One region of the Klebsiella variicola genome, then DNA from elsewhere that is predicted to be linked to it. Evidence: predicted binding sites of a transcription regulator. Region 1 holds the regulator's gene; each other region holds the start of a gene.
The links. The regulator PurR, encoded in region 1, represses purine synthesis genes. The targets are predictions, from matches to a motif close to CANGCAAACGTTTGCNTG.
Positions count from the first base shown of each region.

Region 2: a site for PurR is predicted at 1,944-1,961, ahead of purT (formate-dependent phosphoribosylglycinamide formyltransferase). Genes of this name have one in related genera too.
Region 3: a site for PurR is predicted at 1,649-1,666, ahead of gcvT (glycine cleavage system aminomethyltransferase GcvT). Genes of this name have one in related genera too.

Region 1 is NZ_CP010523.2:2,387,394-2,392,806, reverse strand. Features, by position in the region: gene SP68_RS11225 (MFS transporter) at 1-862, opposite strand, end outside; gene cydH (cytochrome bd-I oxidase subunit CydH) at 1,030-1,122, opposite strand; gene purR (HTH-type transcriptional repressor PurR) at 1,415-2,440, shown strand; gene punR (DNA-binding transcriptional activator PunR) at 2,460-3,371, opposite strand; gene punC (purine nucleoside transporter PunC) at 3,484-4,665, shown strand; gene cfa (cyclopropane fatty acyl phospholipid synthase) at 4,959-5,413, shown strand, end outside.
Region 2 is NZ_CP010523.2:1,962,936-1,968,348, reverse strand. Features, by position in the region: gene ptrB (oligopeptidase B) at 1-593, opposite strand, end outside; gene SP68_RS09220 (tellurite resistance TerB family protein) at 714-1,376, opposite strand; gene SP68_RS09215 (YebG family protein) at 1,518-1,865, opposite strand; gene purT (formate-dependent phosphoribosylglycinamide formyltransferase) at 2,001-3,179, shown strand; gene SP68_RS09205 (bifunctional 4-hydroxy-2-oxoglutarate aldolase/2-dehydro-3-deoxy-phosphogluconate aldolase) at 3,237-3,878, opposite strand; gene edd (phosphogluconate dehydratase) at 3,917-5,413, opposite strand, start outside.
Region 3 is NZ_CP010523.2:809,554-814,966, forward strand. Features, by position in the region: gene ubiH (2-octaprenyl-6-methoxyphenyl hydroxylase) at 1-121, shown strand, start outside; gene ubiI (FAD-dependent 2-octaprenylphenol hydroxylase) at 132-1,334, shown strand; gene gcvT (glycine cleavage system aminomethyltransferase GcvT) at 1,757-2,851, shown strand; gene gcvH (glycine cleavage system protein GcvH) at 2,876-3,265, shown strand; gene gcvP (aminomethyl-transferring glycine dehydrogenase) at 3,472-5,413, shown strand, end outside.

The DNA.
Region 1 (5,413 bases):
GCGCCAGCAGCGGGATCGCCAGCATGATCGCCATCAGCAGCAGCAGAAAGCCTTTCAGCGTGCCAGAGACCGACCGGTCGGCGAATTTGCCGCCCAGATAGTTGCCCAGCGAAAAACCAACGCCAATCAGCACCAGCATCGCGGTAATAAACAGCGATGAAGCGTGGGTCAGCGTATTGAGCACTGGCGAGATATAGGTATACAGCGTAAACATTGCCCCGGCACCGAGCACGGTAGTCAGCAAGGCGGAGAGTACCTGCGGGCGTAGCAGGACTGAAAGCTCTTTTTTGACATCCGGGCGCTCACCGGCGCTGCCCTTCGGCAGAGAGAACCACAGACTGACCATCGCCAGCAGGCCTAACCCCGCGGTGGCCAGGAAGGACATCCGCCAGCCGATGGTTTCGCCAAGCCAGGTGGCCGCCGGTACACCGCCGATGTTGGCGATGGTGAGCCCCATAAACATCGTGGCTACCGCGCTGGCCTGCTTATGCTTTGGCACGACGCTGGCTGCGACCACTGACCCCAGGCCAAAGAAAGCACCGTGGTTGAGGCTGGTAATAATGCGCGACAGCAGCAAGGTGGTGTAATCCGGCGCAATGGATGACAACAGGTTGCCGACGGTGAAGATCCCCATCAGAAAAATCAGCGCATTGCGCCGCGCGCGATGTGACAACAGCAGGGTCATCAACGGCGCGCCGACCATGACGCCGATGGCATACGCACTGATCAGCATTCCCGCCACTGGGATTGAGACGTCCACACCTTTCGCAATCACCGGCAGCAATCCCATTGGGGAGAACTCGGTGGTACCGATGCCAAAGGCGCCGATCGCCAGCGCAAGTAAAGGAAAGTTGATTTTCATTCAATGACTCCATCAGACCGTCAGAGAGGACGGCGTAACATCAGAAGTCAAAAGCATGACATCAATCACAAAAAAACAAAAGTGAACGAAATGACAAAAGATTTTTGCAGAATTGATAATAATGGCGGGATACGGGGAGGAGGCCGCGCTCCTCCCTCACTGGAACATTAGTGCAGTATGGCGGTCAGGCTGAAAGCAACGATCACGCCGAGGGCAATAACCGTGGTGATCAGCGAAAACTTTAAATTGGTATCCATCATTTTTCCCTCTTGTTATCCCCACACCAAAAGTGAGCTTGCTCATTTTTGCACAAAAAATCGCAAAAATCTTCCGGGATTTAGGGCGATGCACATTTTTGCTCTTCCACTTTGCCCCAAGATCGGACAAAATCCCACGCTAATTTAAAAGCGTATCGGCCATTGACCCCTTCCTGTCGTTCTGTGTCGTTTTCCCGACGTGATGCAATGTTGAAAATTGTATTCAGGGTGTGTGTAGGCAAACGTTTACGTATCGATGATCAGGCGATCAGGTCAAGGCATGGAGTGAGATGTAATGGCAACTATTAAAGATGTAGCGAAGCGCGCAAACGTTTCCACTACAACTGTATCACATGTAATTAACAAAACCCGTTTCGTTGCCGAAGAGACGCGCAATGCGGTGTGGGCGGCGATCAAAGAGCTGCACTACTCGCCGAGCGCCGTGGCCCGCAGCCTGAAAGTCAATCATACAAAATCGATTGGTCTGCTGGCGACCAGTAGCGAAGCCGCCTATTTTGCTGAAATTATTGAGTCTGTTGAAAAGAGCTGCTTCCAGAAGGGCTACACCCTGATCCTCGGCAACGCATGGAACGATCCGGAAAAACAGCGCGCCTATTTGTCGATGATGGCGCAGAAGCGTGTCGACGGTCTGCTGGTGATGTGTTCCGAATATCCGGATTCGGTATTGAGCATGCTGGAAGAGTATCGCCATATCCCGATGGTGGTGATGGACTGGGGCGAAGCAAAAGCCGACTTCACCGATGCGGTGATCGATAACGCCTTCCAGGGCGGCTATATCGCCGGACGCTACCTGATTGAACGTGGCCATCGTGAAATCGGCGTGATCCCGGGTCCGCTGGAGCGCAACACCGGCGCAGGCCGCCTGGCCGGCTTTATGCAGGCAATGAAAGAGGCGCATATCAGCGTGCCGGAAAACTGGATTGTGCAGGGCGACTTCGAGCCGGAGTCCGGCTACCGCGCTATGCAGCAGATCTTAAGCCAGCAGCACCGTCCGACGGCGGTGTTCTGCGGCGGCGATATCATGGCGATGGGCGCTATCTGCGCGGCGGATGAAATGGGGCTGCGGGTGCCGCAGGACATTTCGCTGATCGGTTATGATAATGTGCGTAACGCCCGCTATTTCAGCCCGGCGTTAACCACTATTCATCAGCCGAAAGATTCCCTGGGCGAAGCCGCATTTAACATGCTGTTGGATCGTATCGTTAATAAGCGTGAAGAGTCGCAGTCTATCGAAGTTCATCCTCGTCTGGTCGAACGCCGCTCCGTGGCGGATGGCCCGTTTGTCGATTATCGTCGGTAAGGCATCTGGCGGGCGCGGATCACTCCGGCGCCCGCAGCCATTCCCGATTCAGCGTGTCGCTGTCCCCCAGATAGTCGAGCATCCAGTTCAGCGCCGGTGAGGCATCACTCTGCTGCCAGGTCAGACAGCAGGCGGCATCCGGGAACGGATTCTCCAGCGCCAGCGCGGTCCACACGCCGCGATCTACCCATGGTCGGGCGAAATGGCTCGGCACCATGCCGACGCAGAGGCCCGCCGACAGACAGGTGGCCGACGATTCCCAGTCGGGGACCACCACCCTCTTCTGGTTATCCAGCAGCCAGGTTGTTCGTTTGGGCAGTGAACGTGACGTATCCTCCCGCACCAGCGACGGCCAGTTACGCAGGACATCATCGCTCAGGGGTCCCTCCATCTTCGCCAGCGGGTGATCGCTCGCCACCACGCAGTCCCAGCTCAGCATCCCCATATCGCGAAACGCATAGCGGCCCCCGACCGGAATAGATCGCGTTGCGCCAATCGCCAGTTCTACACGGCCGTCGGCCAGCGCATCCCATACGCCGTTGAACACTTCCTGGAAAACGATGAGCTCGACGTCGGGAAAATGGCGATAGAAATCGACGATCATCTGGCGCATCCGCGCCGGTTTCACAATATCATCCACCGCGATCGACAGCTGCCCGCGCCAGCCGTTGGCGATTTGCTGGCACTGCTGGCGGGTGATCTGCATTTTTTTGATAACAGAGCGCCCTTCCTGTAAGAACCAGACCCCTGCGGGCGTCAGCTCCACATCACGATGGCGGCGCTCAAACAAGGGAACGGCCAGCCACTCTTCAAGCTGACGCACGGTATAGCTGATGGCGGAGGGCACCCGGTGCAGCTCCTGCGCGGCCGCGCTGAAGCTGCCGTTGCGGGCCACGGCATCAACCACTTCCAGAGAGTATTCAGACCACATTTTCTGCCTGCAAAATTTTTGAATGCATGTGACAAATATTAGCGTTTCACAAGCCACAATGCACTCCCTACACTCTGCGGCATCGTACCTGTACTCCAAAAATGAGAACGTTATGTCACAACCTGGGAAAGGATTTTTAGTCTGGCTGGCCGGCCTGAGCGTGCTGGGCTTTCTGGCCACCGATATGTACCTGCCGGCGTTTGCCGCCATGCAGCAGGATCTCAATACCTCCGCTGCCTCCATCAGCGCCAGCCTGAGCCTGTTCCTCGCCGGCTTCGCGCTGGGGCAGCTGTTCTGGGGGCCGCTGTCGGACCGCTATGGGCGCAAACCGGTGCTGTTGAGCGGCCTGGCAATTTTCGCGGCCGGCTGTCTGGGGATGCTGTGGGTGCACAACGCTACCCTGATGCTGGCGCTGCGCTTTTTGCAGGCGATTGGCGTCTGTGCCGCGGCCGTTACCTGGCAGGCGATGGTCACCGATTACTATCCTGCCCAGCGCACGAACCGCATCTTCGCCACCATTATGCCGCTGGTAGGACTGTCGCCAGCGCTGGCCCCGCTGCTGGGTAGCTGGCTACTGGTGCACTTCGAGTGGCAAGCCATCTTCGCCACCCTGTTTGCCATTACTCTGCTGCTGATGCTGCCTGCCCTGCGCCTGAAGGCAGCCGCAAAGTCGGTAGCAGTGACACAGCAGAAGATCACCTTTCTCGCGCTGCTGCGCTCCCGGGAATACAGCGGCAACGTCCTGATCTACGCCGCCTGCTCCGCCAGCTTCTTCGCCTGGCTTACCGGTTCACCTTTTATCCTGCACGAAATGGGCTATGGCCCAACCGCTATCGGCCTGAGCTATATCCCACAGACCATCGCCTTTCTGGTGGGCGGCTATGGTTGTCGCGCACTGCTACAAAAATGGTCAGGACAACAGATGCTGCCGTGGCTGCTGGTGGTCTTCGCCGTCAGCGTTGCCGCCACCTGGCTGGTCGGCCTGCAAACGCATGCCTCGCTGGTGGCGTTAATGATCCCGTTCTGCATGATGGCGGTGGTCAACGGCGGGATCTATCCCATTGTGGTCGCCCAGGCGCTGAAGCCCTTCCCTCAGGCAACGGGCCGCGCGGCGGCGCTGCAGAATACGCTGCAGCTGGGATTGTGCTTCCTGACCAGTTTGCTGGTATCGGCGCTGATCGCCACGCCGCTGCTGACCACCACCAGTGTGATGCTGGTCTCGATTGGCTTAGCCGGAATCGGCTATCGCCTGCAGCAAACGCCGGAGCTGACCCCCCACTCTTCCCACGCGTAACGCCCATCGCCGTTGCCCGGACCAGTCGTTAGCATGCTAAGAAAATTTTATTGAAAGCCAGTACTTAGCGTCCTATACTGGATCCGGGTTCACATAAATAGAAAATAGTTAAATATTAACGGATGCAGGATGCCTCCGTTTCACCATGGAAGGCCTTTCGGCAAGGGTTATCTCCCTTCCTCTGTTCTACGTCGGATAGCGACTTCACGGATTATCCGTGAGATTTCTCACAAAGCCAAAAAAGCGTCTACGCTGTTTTAAGGTTCTGATCACTTGGGCGTGATGGAGAAGCTATGAGTTCATCGTGTATAGAAGAAGTAAGTGTACCAAATGATGACTGGTACCGGATTGCAGCTGAATTATTGGGCCGTGCGGGAATAGAAATCAATGGCTCCGCGCCGTCAGACCTGCGAATTAAAAACCCTCTTTTCTTTAAACGTGTCCTGCAGGAGGGGTCGCTGGGGTTAGGCGAAAGCTATATGGACGGCTGGTGGGACTGCGAGCGTCTGGATATATTCTTCCACAAAGTGCTTCGCGCCGGACTGGAAAAACAGCTCCCTCACCATTTCAAAGATACACTCCGCATCGCAGGCGCTCGCCTGTTCAATCTGCAAAGTAAAAAACGCGCCTGGATTGTTGGCAAAGAGCATTACGATCTCGGCAACGATCTCTTCAGCCGAATGCTTGACCCCTACATGCAGTATTCCTGCGGATACTGGAAAGAGGCGCAAACCCTCGAAGCGGCGCA
Region 2 (5,413 bases), 420 kb from region 1:
GGCAGCAGTGTGGTGGGATGTTTACGCACGTACCACACAAAGCGGGAATCATTGCTCCAGGCAAACCCGGAGGTAACATTTTCCAGGATCTCCGGGTACCATTCACCGCTGCTAAGGTTGCAGAAGCGCAGGCCATACTGGCGGCGGGAAAGATAATCCTCCGCCACCGCCATCAATTGGTTATTCGGCGCGACGCCCAGTCCGCCAAGGGTGTAGAACTCACTCTTCGCCGCCCGCTGGTTGCCGTCGAGCAGGATCTCCCACTCGTCCCACTCCTCTTTGAGCACCGACTGGCGCTGATAGATGGCGTATTCACAGCCCGGCTCGTAAACCTGACGGTAGCGAAAACCATTTTTACTGTAAGGGGCGGAGACTTCCCGTTGCGGAATGCGGTCGATAATTTCTTTCAGCAGACGTTCCTGCAGGCTGAGCTGCGAATCCATCACCCGCTTGCCATAGGCGTTCTCCGCGTGCAGGTACTCCAGCACGTCAGGTCGCGCGCGCTCATCGTCGCGCAGCCAGTAATAGTTATCGATGCGTGTATCGCCATGCAAGGTCATGGCGTGAGGGATCCGTTTGGCTTTAGGTGGCATGTTGTTCTTCTGCTGCTTTATCGTGACACAAGAGCATTCAGGTCACACGGCGGCGCCTGAATGATGACGTGTCTATAAGGGTGGCAAAAGACGCGGGCGATGCAAGCGAAACGTGATAATTTAGACGCTTAGCGCTTGTTTTTGTGACTGGATATCCTGTTCTATATCGGCCCGGACATCCTTTGGCAGTGACAAAGCGTCTCCCAGCGCGTTCAGATAACTGCGTTCCATAAAGTGGTCGATATCAATGACCGCGCAGCTGACGTAGTAGATCTCCAGTGCCTCCTGCGGATCAACGATGCCCTCCGCCAGACGCTGAGGATCCAGCGGTTGGGCCAGCGCCTGGTCGATCAGCACCCGGGCCTGAACGTCGATATTGGCCGCCCGCAGCTGGGCTTCAATATTAGCCCGTTCGTGGTCATCTATATGACCATCGCTCCTGGCGGCAAAAACCAGCGCGGTGATCAGTCGCACGCTGCGCGGATCAACATCCGCCGGCACGGCAGCCGGCGTGTTCGCCCCGGGGACAGGCGCGTTTTGAGCGCGCATCTTCTGCTGATACTTGTTCCATAACACCGTACCCGCCACCGCCCCACCGCCAGCCAGCAGCGCGCTGGTGCCGTACTTCGCCAGCAGTTTGCGTGAGGATTTACTGGCCACCAGCAACCCGGCCAGCCCGCCAATCGCGCCGGGCAGCAGTGCGCTCCCTTTTGACGACTCGCCTGTCGATGACGCGCCCTGCTGCCCGAGCAGCGACTGTAGTTGATTAAGCCAGTTAGCCATGGTTTTCCTCTCAGGTGATAAAACACTGCTATCAGCCTAAACGACGCGATGTCAGGAAATGTTAGATCTGGCTAAAGATGCGCAAAGGTGGGCGCGGCAGACAAATCCCTGCCCAGCAAGGCCATAGCTGGCTGCCGCCAGTCAGGCCACTTTCGCCTTACGCGCTTTGGTCGCTGGCGCCGCGGCGTCTTCCGCTGGAGAAGCCTCTTCTGCCGCCGACGGCGCGGGTGAGTCGTGCGCGGACGCATCCTGCTCCGGCAATCGGCCGACGCGCAGGATATGCTGCAGCGCCTCTTTTCGCTCTGCCAGCCACATCGCCATGGTGTCACGCTGGGCGTCATCCATCTCCAGCGGCGATGCCACCAGCCAGTCATTCAGCACCTCTGCCAGATCGAGCATTTTGTCGTAAGCGTCGGCCTCTTTTTTGCTGGCAAAAGACATTTTTTCCTCACCTTCGCGGATCACAACATATTTAATTTCAACCGCCATGCTGCAGCCTCTCAATACTGTATTTTTATACAGTATAACAAATTTCCTCTCCGGACTCAACTCACGCGCGTAAAGACAGACGCAAACGTTTTCGTTTATAATCGGCAGCATCTTTTTTTACTGCGGAAGAGAGTTATGACTGTATTAGGCACCGCGCTGCGCCCGGCAGCCACCAAAGTAATGCTGTTAGGTTCCGGCGAGCTGGGCAAAGAAGTCGCTATTGAATGTCAGCGTCTGGGCATTGAAACTATCGCCGTCGACCGCTACCCCGATGCCCCGGCGATGCAGGTCGCCCACCGCGCCCATGTCATCAATATGCTGCACGGCGAGAGCCTGCGCGCTCTGATTGAACAGGAAAAACCCGATTACATCGTGCCGGAGATCGAAGCTATTGCTACCGATACCCTGGTTGAACTGGAACAGGCCGGGCAGAAAGTAGTCCCCACGGCGCGGGCGGCTAAGCTCACCATGAACCGCGAAGGCATTCGCCGCCTGGCGGCAGAAGAGCTGCAGCTCCCCACCTCCAGCTATCGCTTTGCCGACAGCGAAGAAGGCTTCCGCGCGGCGGTCACCGACATCGGTTTGCCGTGCATCGTCAAACCAGTGATGAGCTCCTCCGGCAAAGGTCAGAGCTTTATCCGCTCGGCTGACCAGCTCAGCGAAGCCTGGCGCTATGCGCAGCAGGGCGGCCGCGCCGGCGCCGGGCGGGTGATCGTCGAGGGGGTGGTGAATTTCGATTTCGAAATCACCCTGCTCACCGTCAGCGCCGTCGACGGCGTGCATTTCTGCGCCCCGGTTGGCCATCGCCAGGAAGACGGCGATTACCGTGAGTCCTGGCAACCACAGCAGATGAGCGACCTGGCCCTCGAACGTGCCCAGGCCATCGCCCGCAAGGTAGTGCTGGCGCTGGGGGGTCATGGCCTGTTTGGCGTGGAACTGTTCGTATGCGGCGACGAGGTGATCTTCAGCGAAGTTTCCCCGCGCCCACACGACACCGGCATGGTAACGCTGATCTCGCAGGATCTCTCGGAATTCGCCCTGCACGTTCGTGCCTTTCTTGGACTGCCCGTCGGCGCTATCCGCCAGTATGGTCCGGCCGCTTCCGCAGTGATCCTTCCGCAGCTGACCAGTCAGAACGTCAGCTTTGGCCAGCTGCAATCGGCCGTCGGGGCTGGCCTGCAGCTGCGACTGTTCGGCAAGCCCGAGATTGACGGTACCCGCCGCCTGGGGGTGACCCTCGCCGTTGCCGATTCGGTTGAAGAGGCCGTAGCGCGGGCTAAAACCGCCGCCGCGGCGGTCATCGTCGAAGGATAGAGACAAAAAAACCCGGTCGCGTTGCCGCTGACCGGGTTGTCGACCCTGAGGCGCGGTTTACTTCGCGCCTTCCACCGCTTCACGCGCCAGGGTGGTGATGCGATCGTAGTCGCCGGCCTCCAGCGCGTCGGCTGGCACCAGCCAGGAACCGCCGATGCACAGCACGCTGTTCAGCGCCAGGTAGTCACGGTAGTTGGCCGGAGAGATACCGCCGGTCGGGCAGAAACGAATGTGGCCGAACGGACCAGCAATCGCCTGCAGGGCTTTCACGCCGCCGTTGGCTTCCGCCGGGAAGAATTTAAACTCTTTCAGACCATACTGCATACCCAGCATCAGCTCGGAAACCGTGCTGATCCCCGGGATCAGCGGAATGGTGCCGTCTTCGGTCGCCGCTTTCAGCAGGGATTCGGTCAGTCCCGGGCTGATAGCGAACTGCGCGCCAGCTTCCGTTACCGCTTTCAGTTGCTCGACGTTGGTGACCGTGCCCGCGCCGACAATCGCGTCCGGCACTTCTTTAGCAATCGCGCGGATCGCTTCCAGGGCGCACTCGGTGCGCAGGGTGACTTCCAGCACGCGCACGCCGCCCGCGACCAGCGCTTTCGCCATCGGTACCGCATGCTCCAGCTTTTTCACCACGATAACCGGGACAACCGGACCGGAGGTGAGGATTGCTTCTGCTGTTGTTTTCCAGTTTTTCATCAGGATTTTCTCTCGCCAGATCTAGAAATAAAATCGTCTTAAAAAGTGATGCAGGTTGCGCCCTGCTCCGCGCCAGAGAGCTTCTCACGCAGCGCCCCAAACATCTCCCGACCGGTTCCCACGCGCGACGCGCTGAGGTCAGGGATATGCGGCTGGCGCGCCGCCAGTTCGGCATCGTCCACCAGCAGCGTCAGTTCTCCCGTCTGCCCGTTCACGCGAATCACATCGCCATCGCGCACTTTCGCCAGCAACCCACCATCATAGGCTTCAGGCGTGACATGGATAGCTGACGGGACTTTACCGGAGGCGCCAGAGAGTCGGCCATCGGTCACCAGCGCTATTTTGAAACGGCGGTCCAATAATACACCAAGTGGCGGCATAAGTTTATGTAATTCTGGCATCCCGTTCGCTTTTGGCCCCTGATGACGGACCACCACCACACAATCTTTATCCAGCAGGCCCGCTTCAAAGGCCGGCAATACGTCGTGTTGGCTCTCGAACACCACCGCCGGCGCTTCAATCACCTGATTCTCCACCGGGACAGCCGAGGTTTTCATTACCGCGCGCCCCAGGTTGCCGCTCAGCACCTTGGTGCCGCCGTGGCGGGAGAACGGTTTCTCGAAGGTCGCGATGACCTGATCGTCAAGCGGCGCTGTCGCCCCTTCACGCCAGTCCAGCTCGCCGTTGTTGAGCCACGGCTCCAGGGTATAACGCGACAGACCAAAGCCAGCGACGGTGTGAACATCCTCATGCAGCAGGCCGCCTTTCAGCAGCTCGCGCACCAGTACCGGAACGCCGCCCGCCGCCTGGAAGTGGTTGATATCCGCCGGGCCGTTGGGATAGAGGCGCGCCAGCAGCGGCACCACGTCTGACAGGTCGGAGAAATCGTCCCAGTTAATGATGATCCCCGCCGCGCGGGCCATCGCCACCAGGTGCATGGTATGGTTGGTGGAGCCACCGGTCGCCAGCAGCGCCACGATGCCGTTGACCACCACTTTTTCGTCGAACATTTTCCCCAGCGGCATCCACTCGTTGCCATTGCCGGTCATGCGGGTGACCTGGCGTGCGGCAGCGGCGGTCAGTGCGTCCCGCAGCGGGGCATCCGGATGGACGAAGGACGAGCCCGGCAGTTGCATGCCCATAAACTCGACCACCATCTGGTTGGTGTTCGCCGTCCCGTAGAAAGTACAGGTCCCCGGCGCGTGATACGAGGCAGCTTCAGACTCCAGCAGCGCCATACGATCCACTTTACCTTCCGCGTACAGCTGGCGAATGCGGACCTTCTCTTTATTAGCCAGGCCGCTGGCCATTGGACCGGACGGAATAAAGACCGACGGCAGATGGCCGAAAGAGAGTGCCGCCATGGTCAGGCCGGGGACAATTTTATCGCACACGCCGAGGTATAGCGCGCCATCGAACATGTTATGCGACAGACCGATAGCGGCGGACATGGCGATCACTTCGCGGCTCAGCAATGAGAGCTCCATACCGTCCTGCCCCTGGGTTACGCCGTCGCACATTGCCGGCACGCCGCC
Region 3 (5,413 bases), 1.6 Mb from region 1:
GTTTGCCAACCGTTGGGCGCCGCTGGTGGCGGGGCGCAACGTCGGTCTGATGGCCATGGACTTATTTACCCCGGCGCGCGATGCGCTGGCGCAGCGTACCCTCGGTTGGGTTCCCCGTTAAGGAGTAAAACGTGCAAAGTGTTGATGTTGCCATTGTTGGCGGTGGAATGGTGGGACTGGCGGTAGCCTGCGGTTTACAGGGCAGCGGCCTGCGCGTCGCGGTGCTGGAGAAAGCAGCGCCGCAGCCTCTGGCCGCCGATGCGCCGCCGGCGCTGCGCGTTTCGGCGATCAATGCCGCCAGCGAAAAGTTGCTGACTAAGCTGGATGTCTGGCGCGAGATCGTCGCCCAGCGTGCCAGCTGCTATCACGGTATGGAAGTGTGGGACAAAGACAGCTTCGGCCGCATTAGCTTCGATGACCAGAGCATGGGCTTTAGCCATCTGGGCCATATTATTGAAAATGCCGTGGTGCATCACGCATTGTGGCAGAAAGCGCAGCGCTGCGCTGACGTCACCCTGCTGGCGCCTGCGGAACTACAGCAGGTGGCGTGGGGTGAAAACGAAGCCTTTCTCAGCCTGCAGGACGGCAGCATGTTGACCGCGAGGTTGGTGGTGGGCGCTGATGGCGCGAATTCATGGCTGCGTAATAAGGCCGATATTCCGCTGACCTTCTGGGATTACCACCATCATGCGCTGGTGGCGACGATTCGCACCGCTGAGCCGCATCAGGCGGTGGCACGCCAGGCGTTCCATGGCGAGGGTATTCTGGCCTTCCTGCCGCTCAGCGATCCGCACCTGTGCTCGATCGTCTGGTCGCTGTCGCCAGCGGAAGCGAAGCGGATGCAGGGGGCTGATGAAGCCACCTTCAACCAGGCGCTGAATATCGCCTTCGATAATTGCCTCGGCCTCTGCCAGCTGGCAAGCGAACGTGAAGTTTTCCCGCTGACCGGCCGCTATGCCCGTCAGTTTGCCGCCCACCGCCTGGCGCTGGTCGGCGATGCCGCGCATACCATCCACCCGCTGGCCGGGCAGGGGGTGAACCTTGGCTTTATGGACGCCGCCGAGCTTATCGACGAGTTGAGGCGCCTGCATGCGCAGGGGAAAGATATCGGCCAGCATTTGTACCTGCGCCGCTATGAGCGCAGCCGCAAACACAGCGCCGCGCTGATGCTGGCGGGTATGCAGGGATTCCGCGAAATGTTCTCCGGCAGCCATCCGGCGAAGAAATTCCTCCGCGACATGGGGCTCAAACTGGCCGATTCGCTGCCTGGCGTAAAACCGCAGCTGATTCGTCAGGCGATGGGCCTCAACGATCTCCCCGCCTGGTTACGTTAACCCCGTCACACTTCTTTTACCCGGCCTGCGTGCCGGGTTTTCTCCCTCATTTGAAATATTCTAATTTCACCTCTTTTTTCGCATTAGTTTTATTAATGCGCTCTTTTTTTTGTTAAAGAAATTAGGCCCGTAAAATCGCATAAAACACCATCATTGCCTTATCGATGAAAGCTTAATGTTAATTTTATGTGGCATAAATCGCTTTTTTCCAGTCAATAACTCTGTAGTCTTTTCGGCGGATTTTAGTCATAAGCTAATGTGATGCCCTGAATGAGCTTATGGTTTAGCGCCGGGTTCGGTGGTAAGTTCAGGCAAAAGAGAACGTTTGCGTCGGCGTCCGTCAGCGGTGCCGTCGCCGAATTTCGTGGCGCAAAATCGCCGACAATCTCGTGGCTGGTTCCGTTTTATTCGATGAGGAAAAGATGGCTCAACAGACTCCGTTGTATGAACAACACACGCTATGCGGCGCTCGCATGGTGGATTTCCATGGCTGGATGATGCCGCTGCATTACGGATCCCAGATTGATGAGCACCATGCGGTGCGCGGCGATGCAGGGATGTTCGATGTGTCGCATATGACCATCGTCGATTTCCACGGCAGCCGGATCCGCGAGTTCTTGCGCTATTTGCTGGCCAACGATGTGGCGAAGCTGACCACCCCAGGCAAAGCGCTCTACACGGGAATGCTTACCGCCTCCGCCGGCGTCATCGATGACCTGATTGTCTATTTCCTTTCTGAAGATTATTTCCGCCTCGTTGTTAACTCCGCCACCCGCGAAAAAGACCTCGCCTGGATCTCCGAGCAAGCTGAACCTTACGGCCTTGAAATTACCGTTCGCGACGATCTGTCGCTGATCGCGGTGCAGGGCCCCCAGGCGAAAGCGAAGGCGGCGACGCTGTTTACTGATGCGCAGCGTCAGGCCGTGGAAGGCATGAAGCCGTTCTTTGGCGTGCAGTCCGGCGACCTGTTTATCGCCACCACCGGTTATACCGGCGAAGCGGGCTATGAAATTGCGATGCCGAACGAGCAGGCCGCTGATTTCTGGCGCGGTCTGCTGGACGCTGGCGTTAAGCCGTGCGGTCTCGGCGCGCGTGACACCCTACGCCTGGAGGCCGGGATGAACCTGTATGGCCAGGAGATGGACGAAGGCGTCTCCCCGCTGGCGGCGAACATGGGCTGGACTATCGCCTGGGAGCCCGCCGATCGTAACTTTATCGGTCGCGAAGCGCTGGAGATGCAGCGCGAAAAAGGCACCGAGCAGCTGGTTGGCCTGGTGATGACCGAGAAAGGCGTCCTGCGCGGCGGCCTGCCGGTCCGTTTTACCGATAGCGACGGTAATCAAAAAGAAGGCATTATCACCAGCGGCACCTTCTCGCCGACCCTGGGCTACAGCATCGCGCTGGCGCGCGTGCCGGCCGGGATTGGCGACACCGCGGTGGTGCAAATTCGTAACCGTGAAATGCCGGTAAAAGTGACTAAACCTGGTTTTGTACGCAATGGCAAAGCCATTGTGTGATTTCCCTTTTTTGGAGATGAATTGATGAGCAACGTACCAGCAGAACTGAAATACAGCAAAGAACACGAATGGCTGCGTAAAGAAGCAGACGGCACCTATACCGTCGGGATCACCGAGCATGCGCAGGAGCTGCTGGGCGACATGGTTTTCGTTGACCTGCCGGAAGTGGGCGCCACCGTTGAAGCGGGCGCTGATTGCGCCGTTGCCGAATCCGTGAAAGCGGCTTCCGATATCTACGCGCCGATTAGCGGTGAAATCGTTGCCGTCAACGAAGAGCTGAACGACTCTCCGGAACTGGTCAACAGCGACCCGTACAGCGACGGCTGGATCTTCAAAATTAAAGCCAGCGACGAAGCGCAGGTTGCCGCGCTGCTGGATGCCGCCGCGTATGAAGCTTTACTGGAAGACGAATAAATACGCTTCATCCTTCACGCTGCAGGGGTGTTGGCTTCCTGGCTCCCCCCGGTCACTTACTTTTGTAAGCTCCCGGGGAGTCGCTGTGTCGCCGCCTTCCTGCAACGCGAATGATTTTGCGTATTCTGGCCCGGTAAGCATCAGCGCTTGCCGGGCAAACCAGTCAGACAATCACGATTCACCGCACGTTTCAGGAACCATCGCTCATGACTCAGACTTTAAGTCAGCTTGAAAACCGCGACGCCTTTATTGAACGTCACATTGGCCCGGACGCTCAGCAGCAGCAAGAGATGCTGAAGACCGTCGGCGCGGATTCGCTTAACGCCCTGATTGGCCAGATTGTGCCGCAGGATATCCAGCTGGCGACCCCACCGCAGGTGGGCGACGCGACTACCGAATTCGCCGCGCTGGCGGAGCTGAAGGCGATTGCCGGTCGCAACAAGCGCTTCAAGTCTTACATCGGCATGGGCTACACCGCCGTGCAGCTGCCGCCGGTCATTCAGCGCAACATGCTGGAAAACCCGGGCTGGTATACCGCCTATACCCCTTACCAGCCGGAAGTCTCCCAGGGCCGTCTGGAATCGCTGCTCAACTTCCAGCAGGTCACGCTGGATCTGACCGGGCTGGATATCGCTTCCGCTTCGCTGCTCGATGAAGCCACCGCCGCCGCCGAAGCGATGGCGATGGCCAAACGCGTCAGTAAACTGAAGAACGCCAACCGTTTCTTCGTTGCCGCCGACGTCCATCCGCAAACCCTGGACGTGGTGCGCACCCGCGCGGAAACTTTCGGCTTCGACGTGATCGTCGATGACGCCGACAAAGTGCTCGATCACCAGGATGTCTTTGGCGTGCTGCTGCAGCAGGTGGGCACCACCGGTGAAATCCACGATTACAGCAAACTGATCGCCGAGCTGAAAGCGCGCAAAGTGATTGTCAGCGTCGCCGCCGACTTTATGGCGCTGGTGCTGCTGACGGCGCCGGGCAAGCAGGGCGCGGATATTGTCTTCGGTTCCGCCCAACGCTTCGGCGTGCCGATGGGCTATGGCGGCCCGCACGCGGCCTTCTTCGCGGCGAAAGATGAATTCAAACGCTCCATGCCGGGCCGGATTATCGGCGTATCGAAAGATGCGGCGGGTAATACCGCGCTGCGCATGGCGATGCAGACTCGCGAGCAGCATATCCGCCGCGAGAAAGCGAACTCCAACATTTGTACCTCGCAGGTTCTGCTGGCCAACATCGCCAGCCTCTACGCGGTATTCCACGGCCCGGCGGGCCTGAAACGTATCGCTGGCCGCATTCATCGCCTGACCGATATTCTGGCCGACGGCCTGCAGAAGAAAGGGCTGAAGCTGCGTCATGCGCACTACTTCGATACCCTGTGCGTCGAAGTGGCGGATAAAGCTGCGGTGCTGGCGCGTGCCGAAGCGCTGCAGATTAACCTGCGTAGCGATATTCACGGCGCGGTTGGCATTACGCTCGATGAAGCGACCACCCGCGAAGATGTGCTGAACCTGTTCCGCGCCATCGTCGGCGACGATCACGGTCTGGATATCGATACCCTGGATAAAGACGTGGCGCTGGATAGCCGTTCGATCCCGGCGGTGATGCTGCGCGACGATGCGATCCTCACCCATCCGGTGTTTAACCGCTACCATAGCGAAACCGAGATGATGCGCTACATGCATGCGCTGGAGCGTAAAGATCTGGCGCTGAACCAGGCGATGATCCCGCTGGGCTCCTGCACCATGAAACTGAACGCCGCGGCGGAGATGATCCCGATCACCTGGCCGGAATTTGCCGAGCTGCACCCGTTCTGTCCGGTCGAGCAGGCGGAAGGTTATCATCAGATGATCGCCCAGCTTTCTGACTGGCTGGTGAAACTGACCGGCTATGACGCCGTCTGTATGCAGCCGAACTCCGGCGCGCAGGGCGAGTATGCTGGCCTGCTGGCGATTCGCCACTATCACGAAAGCCGCAACGAAGGCCATCGCGATATCTGCCTGATCCCAAGCTCCGCGCACGGCACCAACCCGGCTTCCGCGCAGATGGCGGGTATGCAGGTCGTGGTCGTTGCCTGCGACAAAAACGGCAACATCGATCTTGCCGACCTGCGTGAAAAAGCAGAGCAGGCAGGGGCGAATCTCTCCT